Geminicoccus roseus DSM 18922: one gene and its partner. The main gene of each other region encodes a partner of the protein of the gene in region 2 in a complex. Links are inferred from orthologs where the notes say so. Each region holds a gene or a part of one and is shown on either strand. Other genes may lie near its edges.

The links. Proteins that work in one complex are often made in the same cells at the same time.
Region 1: the proteins of accD (region 2) and GEMRO_RS0101375 are in contact, whole or in part, in a solved structure (PDB 8UXZ), measured with the Escherichia coli proteins. The link is inferred for Geminicoccus roseus DSM 18922 from one-to-one orthologs.

What each region holds. Positions count from the first base shown.
Region 1 is NZ_KE386572.1:4,991-7,741, forward strand. It holds GEMRO_RS0101375 (acetyl-CoA carboxylase carboxyltransferase subunit alpha), read left to right. Parts: upstream 1-773; coding sequence 774-1,730; downstream 1,731-2,751. Other genes in the region: GEMRO_RS0101365 (acyl-CoA synthetase), read right to left, coding at 1-268; GEMRO_RS34820 (zinc ribbon domain-containing protein), read right to left, coding at 382-630; GEMRO_RS26870 (TVP38/TMEM64 family protein), read right to left, coding at 1,702-2,439; GEMRO_RS0101385 (prolyl-tRNA synthetase associated domain-containing protein), read left to right, coding at 2,545-2,751. UniProt on the Escherichia coli protein: Component of the acetyl coenzyme A carboxylase (ACC) complex. First, biotin carboxylase catalyzes the carboxylation of biotin on its carrier protein (BCCP) and then the CO(2) group is transferred by the carboxyltransferase to acetyl-CoA to form malonyl-CoA.
Region 2 is NZ_KE386572.1:4,443,803-4,451,694, reverse strand. Bases 4,893-7,892 are described here. They hold accD (acetyl-CoA carboxylase, carboxyltransferase subunit beta), read left to right. Parts: upstream 4,893-5,912; coding sequence 5,913-6,872; downstream 6,873-7,892. Other genes in these bases: GEMRO_RS0121985 (bifunctional folylpolyglutamate synthase/dihydrofolate synthase), read left to right, coding at 6,853-7,892; trpA (tryptophan synthase subunit alpha), read left to right, coding at 5,089-5,916; trpB (tryptophan synthase subunit beta), read left to right, coding at 4,893-5,092. Also shown: GEMRO_RS31165 (multidrug effflux MFS transporter), read right to left, coding at 1-343; ihfB (integration host factor subunit beta), read left to right, coding at 718-1,005; GEMRO_RS0122020 (LapA family protein), read left to right, coding at 1,087-1,437; lhpI (bifunctional Delta(1)-pyrroline-2-carboxylate/Delta(1)-piperideine-2-carboxylate reductase), read left to right, coding at 1,439-2,401; pyrF (orotidine-5'-phosphate decarboxylase), read left to right, coding at 2,539-3,237; GEMRO_RS0122005 (phosphoribosylanthranilate isomerase), read left to right, coding at 3,234-3,887; more of trpB, read left to right, coding at 3,884-4,892.

The DNA.
Region 1 (2,751 bases), 4.4 Mb from region 2 along the record:
TGTTCGGCAGCATCGCGGCCACGGTGTCGCCCGGCCGGATGCCCAGCTTTTCCAGCGCCGAGCCCAGGCGCCGGCAGCGCTCGTTCAGCTCCCGGTAGGTGCGGCGCAGCCCGCCATGCACCACCGCGAGCCGCTCGGGGAAGATGCCGGCGGTCCGCTCCAGGAAGGTGATCGGGGTCAGCGGCGCGAAGTTCGCGTCGTTGCGGTCCAGGCCGACCGCCAGAGCCCCCTCGTCCGGATGGCCCGCATACCGCACCTGCTCCGTCATCGCTGCACCTCCTCCCGCGTTCCGCGAGGTCCGTGCACAGTCCCGACGCCACGTCAAGCAAAGGCCCGGCAGATAGCCCGATCCTCAGCCCGTCGCCGGACGACGCCGCCCGGTCAGTGCACGCAGCCGCCGGCCCCGCAGCCGCAGCCGCCACCGGCACTGGCGGAGCTGGCCCGGTCGCCGACGTCGCAGGCGAAGGCCGGCCGCCCGGCCTGCGCCCCCTTGCCCAGCATCGGCCGGGCCATGGCGCGCGGCGCCGGCGTCGCGCAGCTCGGGCAGGCACGCGGCCGGTCGCTCTCGCTCATCGAGGACCAGTCCTTGAACACGCCGTGCAGGGGGCAATCGTAGGTATAGAGGGGCATGACCGGATCGACGCATTTGGAGGAAAGGAACCCGTGCAGGCTTAACCGTTCAGGAGCCGCGTTGACACCCCTGCCGGCCGACGCCACATCGGCACCTGGGTTGCGCGCGGGCGGGCCGGTGTCACGACGAACGGGTAAAGCGATTGAGCCAGCTGCTGGATTTCGAGAAGCCGATCGCCGAGCTGGAAGGCAAGGTGAAGGAGCTTCGTCACCTGGCCACCGGCTCCGAGCTCGACCTGCAGGAAGAGATCGTCAAGCTGGAGAGCCGGGCCGCCAAGCTGCTCTCGCAGACCTATGCCAAGCTGAACGCCTGGCAGAAGACCCTGGTCGCCCGCCATCCGGACCGGCCGCACTTCAAGGACTATGTCGCCGGACTGGTCGAGGACTGGACCCCGCTGGCCGGCGACCGCGCCTTTTCCGACGACAGCGCGATCCAAGGCGGGCTTGGCCGGATCCGTGGCCGCTCGGTGGTGGTGATCGGCCATGAGAAGGGCCACGACACCGAGGCGCGGGTGAAGCACAATTTCGGGATGGCCCGGCCGGAGGGCTATCGTAAGGCGATGCGGCTGATGCGGCTGGCCGAGCAGTTCGAGCTGCCGGTGGTGACCCTGGTCGACACGCCCGGCGCCCATCCCGGCATCGACGCCGAGGAGCGTGGCCAGGCTGAGGCGATCGCCCGCTCGATCGAGACCTGCCTGAGCCTGAAGGTGCCGGTGGTCTCGGTGGTGGTCGGCGAGGGCGGCTCGGGCGGCGCCATCGCGCTCGCGGTGGCCGACCGCGTCCTGATGCTCGAGCACTCCATCTACTCGGTGATCAGCCCGGAAGGCTGCGCCGCGATCCTGTGGCGCGCCAACGACAAGGCGTCCGAGGCGGCCGAAGCGCTCAAGCTCACTGCCCAGGACCTCCTGGAACTCCGGCTGATCGACGCCGTGGTGGAAGAGCCCTTGGGCGGCGCGCACCGGGGCCGCTCCACCACGATCGGCCGGGTCGGCGATGCGATCGAGAAGCATTTGGGCGAACTGGACGGCGTCGGCGGCGATGACCTGCGCCGCAACCGGCGCGAGAAGTTCATCAAGATGGGCCAGGCCATCGAGGCCTGAGGCTGAAAGCCGTCCCCTCCCGCCCCCAGGCCGGCCGGGTCCGCAGCCAGCGCCAGGCAACCGGAACCAGCGCCAGCGCCGAGACGGCCAGGAGCGGCCCCAGCACGGCAGGATCGGTCATGATCGCCAGGTCGGGGCTGCCGCCGGCGGCGAACACCGCCGCCAGGCCGGCGCCGATGCTGGCCAGCACGTAGGTCGCAGGCGCGATTCCAATCGCGGTGGTCGCCGCGAACACGCCAAGCGGCACCCTGAGCAGGGCTGGCACAGTGTTGGTGAGCCAGGCCGGCATCACCGGCACCAGCCGGATCACCAGCAGGTAGCTCCACATGCCGCTCTGGAAGCCACGCTCCACCGTCTGCAGCCAGGGTCCCGCCCAGCGGCGGAGCGGTTCGCCCAGGCTGGTGCGGGTTACCAGGAAGGTCACCACCGCGCCGAGCGTGCCGCCGATGACCGAGAGCGTGCCGCCCCAGACCGTACCGAAGGCGAAACCCAGGGCCACGGTGATCCACAGCGCGATGGGCAGGCAGGCGGCCACCGCCACCGCATAGGCCAGGACCGCCAGCAGCGGCGCTGCGACCGGGTATGCATCGACCGCGCGGCGCAGCCCGGCGTGATAGGCGCGCAGCGTCTCCTGATCCACATCGCCCAGCAGGATCCAGCCCAGGAGCCCGAGGGCGACCAGCAGGAGGGCAGGCAGGGTTCGCTTCACCTCGGCTCCTCAGGTCCGGCCCCCTTCATTGTGTGGCGACCTTGTCATCCCTAACGGGCAAAGCTAGTTCGCGCTCCAATGGAATCACGCCGGGACGAGTTACCGATGAGTGCGCGCGACAAGTTGATGGGCCTGCTGGCCGAACTTGGCATCGTGGTCCGGACGGAGGAGCATCCGCCCGTCTACACCGTCGAGGAAGCCCAGGCCCATACCGCCCATCTGCCCGGCGGCCACTGCAAGAACCTGTTTCTCAAGGACAAGAAGGGCGAGTTGTACCTGGTGGTGTGCCTGGACGACCAGCAGGTCCGGGTG
Region 2 (7,892 bases):
GCACCATCCCGGCCGAGGCACCAAGTCCCTGCACCACCCGCCAGGCCAGGAGTTGCTCGATGCTGCCGGCAAAAGCGCAGCCGAGCGAGCCCAGGACGAACAGGCCAAGGCCCGCATAGACAGGCGGCTTGCGGCCGACCGCGTCCGAGATCGGGCCATAGATCACCTGCCCTGCGGCCACCGCCGCCACGAAGCAGAGTACGGTGAGCTGGACGACGCCCTGGTCGCTGCGGAAATCGCTGGCGATCACCCCGAACGCCGGCAGATAGGCATCCACTGCGAATGGTCCGACCGCGATCAGGAGGCCGAGGATCACGGCGTGGCGGAGCATGGTCGCGTTCATGACTAATGGGATCCGGTGAATATTCTGCCGCCGATGACCAGCGAGCGAGGCACACGGATCGTCGACAAATCCGTGACCGACGCGCGACGCCGTCTTCCGGCTACGGGCAGGAGGCACAACCGCGCCATTCTCCATTAGGAGCCTGTTCTAGGCAAGCGGCACTGCCGCCGCATCCGGACAGGCCGGCCGCTTGTTGGTCCAGTTCGCCCAGGTGCCGCACGCCGCCTGTGTCAGCCGCGGTGGAGCTGACGCAGGTGTTCGATCCTTTCTCCTTATGCTTCAACGGGTTGCCTTGTGCTTTCGCTTGACGTGCCCGGCACCTGGGCCGACAAGACGCCGGAAAGCTTGGCAGTCCGAGGAAAGCGATAGCCGGCATGACCCGCTCCGACCTCATCCGCCGCATCGCCGAGGCGAACCCCCATCTCTACCTGCGCGATGTCGAGAAGATCGTCGCGACGGTGTTCGAGGAACTGACCAAGGCGCTGGAGCGGGGCGATCGCGTCGAGCTGCGCGGCTTTGGCGCATTCTCGATCCGCGGCCGCTCGGCGCGCACCGGCCGCAATCCGCGCACCGGGGCCGAGGTGGATGTCCCGGACAAGCGAGTGCCCTATTTCAAGACCGGCAAGGAGCTGCGCGAGCGCCTGAACGTCGGCGACGAGTGACGCCCGCTCCTCTCCGGCCGGGGCTGCTGTCCAGGGCACGCTCCGTCTGATATGCACCGACCTCAACCTTGCGAGGCGTCGATGGTAAAGTTCCTCCGTACGATCCTGGGGCTGATCGGGCTCCTGGTGATCGTCCTGTTCGCGATCGGCAACCGCGAGCCGATCGAGATCTCGCTCTGGCCGACGCCGTTCATGATCGACCTGCCGGTCTATGGGGTGTTCCTGGTGGCCATGATCCTGGGCGTGATCCTGGGCGGCATCGCCTCCTGGCTGGGCGGCCACCAGAAGCGCGCCGAGGCGTCGCGCAGCCGGCGCAAGCTGGCGCTGATGGAGGAACAGGAGGCGAAGCGCCGGCGCGACGAGGAAGCCTCGGCCGCGGCCCTGGCCGCCAAGAACGTCACGCCGACGCGCGCGCTGGCGACGGCCCGCTGAGGTGAGCCAGCCTGCCTTTTTCGGGCCCGCCGAGATCGAGGCCGCGCTGCCCTGGCCGCGCATGGTCGAGGCGCTGCGGGAAGGCTTCGCCGCCGGCGCCGAGGCTCCGGTGCGGCACCACCACGCGGTGCCGCGACCGGGCATGGACCGGCCGGCCGATCTCCTGATCATGCCGGCCTGGCGGCCGGGCTCCTCGACCGGGATCAAGATCGTCCATGTGGCGCCAGGCCACGAGGCCAAGGGGATCCCGTCGATCCAGGGTCTCTATATCCTGTTCGACGGCCCCACGGGGACGCCGCGCGCGGTCCTGGACGGTGCGGCGCTCACCCTGCGGCGCACGGCCGGCGCCTCGGCGCTCGCCGCCTCGTTCCTGGCCCGCGACGATGTCGCCACGCATCTGGTGGTGGGGGCGGGCGCGCTCTGCCCGAACTTCGTCCATGCCCACCGGGCGGTCCGGCCATCCCTGACGAAGACGCTGATCTGGAACCGCCGGCCGGAGAAGGCGGCAGGCGTCGCCCAGCGCCTGCAGGAGCAGGGGCTCGATGCGGAAGCGGTGGCGGACCTCCCCGCTGCGGTCCGGCGGGCGGATCTCATCTCTGCGGCCACCAACTCCACCGCGCCGCTGATCCGGGGGGCGGATGTCCGCCCCGGTACCCATGTCGACCTGGTGGGCGCCTATACCCGCGCGATGCGAGAGAGCGACGACGCGCTGGTCGGCCTAGCGTCGGTGTACGTGGACACCCGCGAGGGGGCGCTCGCCGAGGCGGGCGACCTCCTCCAGGCAATCGACGCCGGCGCCTTTGCGCCGGAGGATATCCGGGGCGACCTGCGGGAGCTGGTTCTCGGGAAAGCCCAGGGACGGCGGTCGGTGGACGAGGTGACCCTGTTCAAGTCGGTCGGCGCCGCGCTGGAGGATCTGGTCGCGGCGGAGGCGGTGGTCGGGGCGCGGCTGCCCAAGGACTGACCGCGTCCGAGTTGAACCGGCGGCAGGAACCACCACTCTATCACTGCCACCGGACTGCCGGTGGCGCATCGCGTTGACGCCTCTGCGACGCTCTGCCAAGCAACGCAGCGGCTTGGACCCTGGACCGGAAGCACCGCTTGTTCACCTCCCCGATCTTCTGCGCCATCGACCGTCCCGATCCGTCCGGGGCGCTGGACCTCGCGCGATCGCTGGAGGGCGCCGTGGGCGGCGTGAAGCTGGGGCTGGAGTATTTCTGTGCTGCAGGCCCGGAGGGGGTGCGTGCCGTAGCCAGCGAAGGGCTGCCGGTCTTCCTGGACCTGAAGCTGCACGACATTCCCAACACGGTGGCCGGCGCCGTCCGCTCCGCCCTGGTTGCGGAGCCGGCGATGCTGACGCTGCATGCCTCGGGCGGCAGCGCCATGCTGCGGGCGGCGGTGGAGGCGAAGCGTCAGGCCGGATCCTCCAGCTGGCTCCTGGCGGTGACCGTGCTCACCAGCCTGGACGACACTGACCTTGGTGCCATGGGTATCGCCGGCGATACCGGAGCGCAGGTCGAGCGGCTGGCCCGGCTCGCGGTCGAGGCCGGTGTGGACGGGCTGGTATGCTCCCCGCACGAGATCGCCAGGCTGCGCCGGGTGGTGCCGGCAGGGATCAAGCTGGTGGTGCCGGGGATCCGTCCCCCCGGGTCCGCCGGGGACGACCAGAAGCGGGTGATGAGCCCCGCCGAAGCGCTGGCCGCCGGGGCGGACGTGCTGGTGGTGGGACGGCCGATCACCGGCGCCGCCGATCCGGCCTCCGCCGCCCGGGCCCTGCTGCAGGGCGCTGCCGGGTCATGACCCTGGTCAAGATCTGCGGCCTGACGGAGCCGGCACGGATCGAACAGGCCTGCGCTGCGGGCGCCGACTATGTCGGCTTCGTGTTCTTTCCCGCTTCCCGGCGCTACGTGACGCCGGAACAGGCCGGGGTCCTGGCCGGCCATGTCTCCGGCACCGTGGAGAGCGTCGGGCTGTTCGTCAATCCGGACGACCGGATCATCGAGACGACCTTGCTGTCGGTGCCGCTGGATGTGATCCAACTGCATGGCGAAGAAAGTCCGGAGCGGGTCGCCGAGATCGGCCTGCGCTTCGGGGTGCGCACGCTCAAGGCCCTGCCGGTGGCGGTGCCCGAGGACCTGCAGGCCGTGGCGGCCTATGCCGACACCGCCGACATGATCCTGTTCGATGCGAAGCCCGTACCTGGGGCGGTGCTGCCGGGCGGCAACGGCTTGCCGTTCGACTGGCGCCTGCTCGAGCAGGTCGAGATCGATTGTCCGTGGCTTCTTGCTGGCGGCCTGACGGTGGACAATCTGTCGACTGCGCTGGCCGTGACCGGCGCGCCGGGCGTGGACGTCAGTTCGGGCGTGGAGACATCTCCTGGCGTGAAGGATCCGGCCAAGCTCGCCGCGTTCATCGCCATGGCCAAGAGTTTTGGGAGGAACGACGGATGAGCCAGCGCAATTCTCTGCGCAACATGCCGGACGAGAACGGGCATTACGGCATTTTCGGCGGCCGGTTCGTTGCCGAGACGCTGATGCCGCTGATCCTTGAGCTGGAAAGCGCCTACGAGGCCGCCAAGAAGGACGAGGGCTTCTGGAAGGAACTGGACGGCTGGTTCAAGGACTATGTCGGCCGCCCCTCGCCGCTCTACTTCGCCGAGCGCCTGACCGAGCATTTCGGCGGGGCCAAGATCTACTTCAAGCGCGAGGAGCTGAACCACACCGGCTCCCACAAGATCAACAACACCGTCGCCCAGGTCCTGCTCGCCAAGCGCATGGGCAAGACCCGGATCATCGCCGAGACCGGGGCCGGCCAGCACGGCGTCGCTACTGCCACGGTGGCGTCGCGGCTGGGCCTGCCCTGCATCGTCTACATGGGTGCGAAGGACATCGAGCGGCAGCAGCCGAACGTGTTCCGGATGCGCCTGCTGGGCGCCGAGGTCCGGCCGGTGACGTCCGGCTCGCACACGCTGAAGGACGCCATGAATGAGGCCCTGCGCGACTGGGTCTCCAACGTCCACGACACCTTCTACGTGATCGGCTCGGTGGCGGGTCCCCACCCCTATCCGGCGATGGTGCGCGACTTCCAGTCGGTGATAGGGCGCGAAACCAAGCAGCAGATCCTGGAAAAGGAGGGCCGGCTTCCGGACGTGCTGATTGCGGCGGTGGGCGGCGGCTCCAACGCGATGGGCCTGTTCCATCCGTTCCTGGACGACGATGTCCGCCTGATCGCGGTGGAAGCGGCCGGCGACGGGATCGAGACCGGCCGCCATGCCGCGGCGATGGCGGCGGGAACGCCCGGCGTGCTGCACGGCTCGCGCTCCTACCTCCTCCAGGACGAGGACGGCCAGGTGGTGGAGCCGCACTCGATCTCCGCTGGCCTGGACTATCCCGGCGTCGGGCCCGAGCATTCCTGGCTCAAGGAGCAAGGCCGTCTGGAGATCGCACCGGCCACCGACGCGGAGACCCTCGAGGCCTTCCAGCTCTGCGGCAGGATCGAGGGCATCCTGCCGGCGCTGGAATGCGCCCATGCCCTGGCGCACATCGCCAAGATCGCGCCGACCATGGACAAGGACCAGGTCATCGTCCTCAACCTGTCCGGCCGCGGGGACAAGGACATCTTCACGGTAGCCGAGCATCTTGGAGTGAAGCTGTGAGCGATCGGATCCGCGAGCGCTTCGCTGCGCTCGCCGCCGAGGGCCGTGCCGGCCTCGTCACCTATCTGTGTGCCGGGGACCCGGACCCGGAGACCTCGCTGGCGCTGATCCGCGGCCTGCCCGGCTGCGGCGTCGACCTGATCGAGATCGGCATGCCGTTCTCCGACCCGATGGCCGACGGCCCTGCAATCCAGGCCGGCAACCTGCGCGCCATCGCGGGCGGCATGAAGCTGGCGAAGGTCCTGGACCTCGTCCGCCGCTTCCGCGAGGAGGACCAAGCCACCCCGGTCATCCTGATGGGCTACTACAACCCGGTCCACCAGATGGGGAAGGAGCGCTTCATCCAAAGCGCCGTCGAGGCCGGCGTGGACGGGCTGATCATGGTCGACCTGCCGCCGGAGGAGGACGAGGAGTTCTGCCTGCCGGCCAAGGCGGCAGGCCTGGACTTCATCCGGCTGGCGACACCCACCACCGATGCGAAGCGGCTGCCGGTGGTGCTGAACAACGCCTCGGGCTTCATCTACTACGTGTCGATCACCGGCATCACCGGCTCGGCGGCGCCGGTGGCCGACCAGGTCGGCGAGGCGGTCCGGCGGATCAAGTCGTCGACCACCCTGCCGGTGGCGGTGGGCTTCGGCATCCGCACGCCCGAGCAGGCCGCGGCCATCGCGCGCCATGCGGATGCGGCGGTGGTGGGATCGGCGCTGGTCGACCTGGTTGCATCAAACCTGGACGAGGCAGGGAAGGCCAGGCCGGGCCTGGTCGAGACGGTCCATTCCCTGGTCCGCGACCTGGCCGCGGGCGTGCGCGGAGCACGGGCATGAGCAACTGGCTGACCGACTATGTCCGCCCGAAGATCCGGGCGCTGGTGAGCCGCAACCCGGACCTGCCGGACGATCTCTGGCGGCAGTGCACGTCCTGCGAGCGGATGATCTTCCACCGCGACTTCGAGCAGGCCCAGCGGGTCTGTCCGCATTGCGGCCACCACATGCGGGTCGATCCGTCGTTCCGCTTCGAGACCCTGTTCGACGCGGACAGCTGGCAGCGCATCGAGCTGCCCAAGGTCGCCGCCGATCCGCTGAAGTTCCGCGATCAGAAGAAGTACGCGGACCGGCTGAAGGAGGCCCAGACCAAGACCACCCGGCAGGACGCGCTCGAGGCGGCCCACGGCAAGATCGACGGCATGCCGGCAGTGATCGCGGTGATGAACTTCGCCTTCATGGGCGGGTCGATGGGCACCGCCGTGGGCGAGGCGTTTCTGGCCGCGGCCAAGCTCGCGGTGCTGCAGGAAGCGGCCTTCATCGTCTTCACCAGCTCCGGCGGGGCCCGGATGCAGGAAGGCGCGCTGTCGCTGATGCAGATGGCGCGCACCACCGTCGCGGTGGAGATGGTGAAGGACAAGCGGCTGCCCTACATCGTGGTGCTGACCGACCCCACCACTGGTGGCGTCACCGCCAGCTTCGCGATGCTGGGCGACGTGCAGATCGCCGAGCCGGGTGCGATGATCGGCTTTGCCGGCGCGCGGGTGATCGAGCAGACCATCCGCGAGAAGCTGCCCGAGGGGTTCCAGCGCGCCGAGTATCTGCGCGACCACGGCATCGTCGACATGGTGGTGCACCGGTTCGACCTGCGCCCGACCCTGGTCCGGATCCTCGACCTGCTGTTGCGCAAGCGGCGCGAGTTGAAGGCCGAGCCGGCCGCCGAGCCCGTTGTTCCCGCCACCGTCGGCGAAGCGCCCACCCTGGAACTGGTCAAGGCGAGTGAGCAGCCCGTCGAGTGACGAGATCCTGGCGCGGCTGATCGACCTTCATCCCAAGAAGATCGACCTCTCCCTGGCCCGGATGGAGCAGATCCTGGCGGAGCTGGGCCATCCGGAGCGGAAGGTGCCGCCGGTGATCCACCTCGCCGGGACCAACGGCAAGGGCTCCACCGGCGCCTGCATTGCCGCAGCGCTCGCAGCCCAGGGTCAGCGCGTCCACCGCTACATCTCGCCCCATCTGGTCCGCTTCAACGAGCGGATCATGCTGGACAACCGGCCGATCGACGAGGCGCGCCTCACCGAGCTGCTGGAGGAGGTCGAGCGGATCAATGCCGGCCGGCCGATCACCTTCTTCGAGATCACCACGGCCATGGCGTTCCTGGCCTTCGCGCGCTTTCCGGGCGATGCCCTGGTCCTGGAGGTCGGCATGGGCGGGCGGCTGGACGCCACCAACGTGGTGGACCGCCCGGCTGTCTCGATCATCACCCCGGTATTCCTGGACCACGAGACCTATCTGGGCGGGACGATCGACCTGATCGCCACCGAGAAGGCCGGGATCCTGAAGCCGGGGGTGCCGTGCGTGGTGGCGCCGCAGGACCCGGAGGGGCTTCGGGCGATCGAGCGGCGCGCGGCGATGCTGGACACGCCGCTGCTGGTCCATGGCCGCGACTGGTGGTTCGAGCAGCACCCCGAGGCGCTGATCGTCGAGGATAACGGCGAGCGGCTGGAACTGCCGCGCCCTGCCCTGGACGGCCCGCACCAGTATGCCAACGCCGCCACCGCGGTGGTGGCGCTCCGGCGTCTTCCGCCGAAGCTCTGCCCGGGGCCGGCAGCCCTGGCCGCGGGCGTCTCCCGGGCCAGCTGGCCCGGACGCTGGCAGCGGCTGTGGTCCGGGCCGATGACCGACCTGCTTCCGCCGGGCTGGGAACTGCGGCTGGATGGCGGCCATAATCCCGCGGCGGCGCTGGCACTGGCGGCGACGCTGGACATGCTCCCGCCCAGGCCGCTGCACCTGGTGGTCGGCATGCTCAACACCAAGGA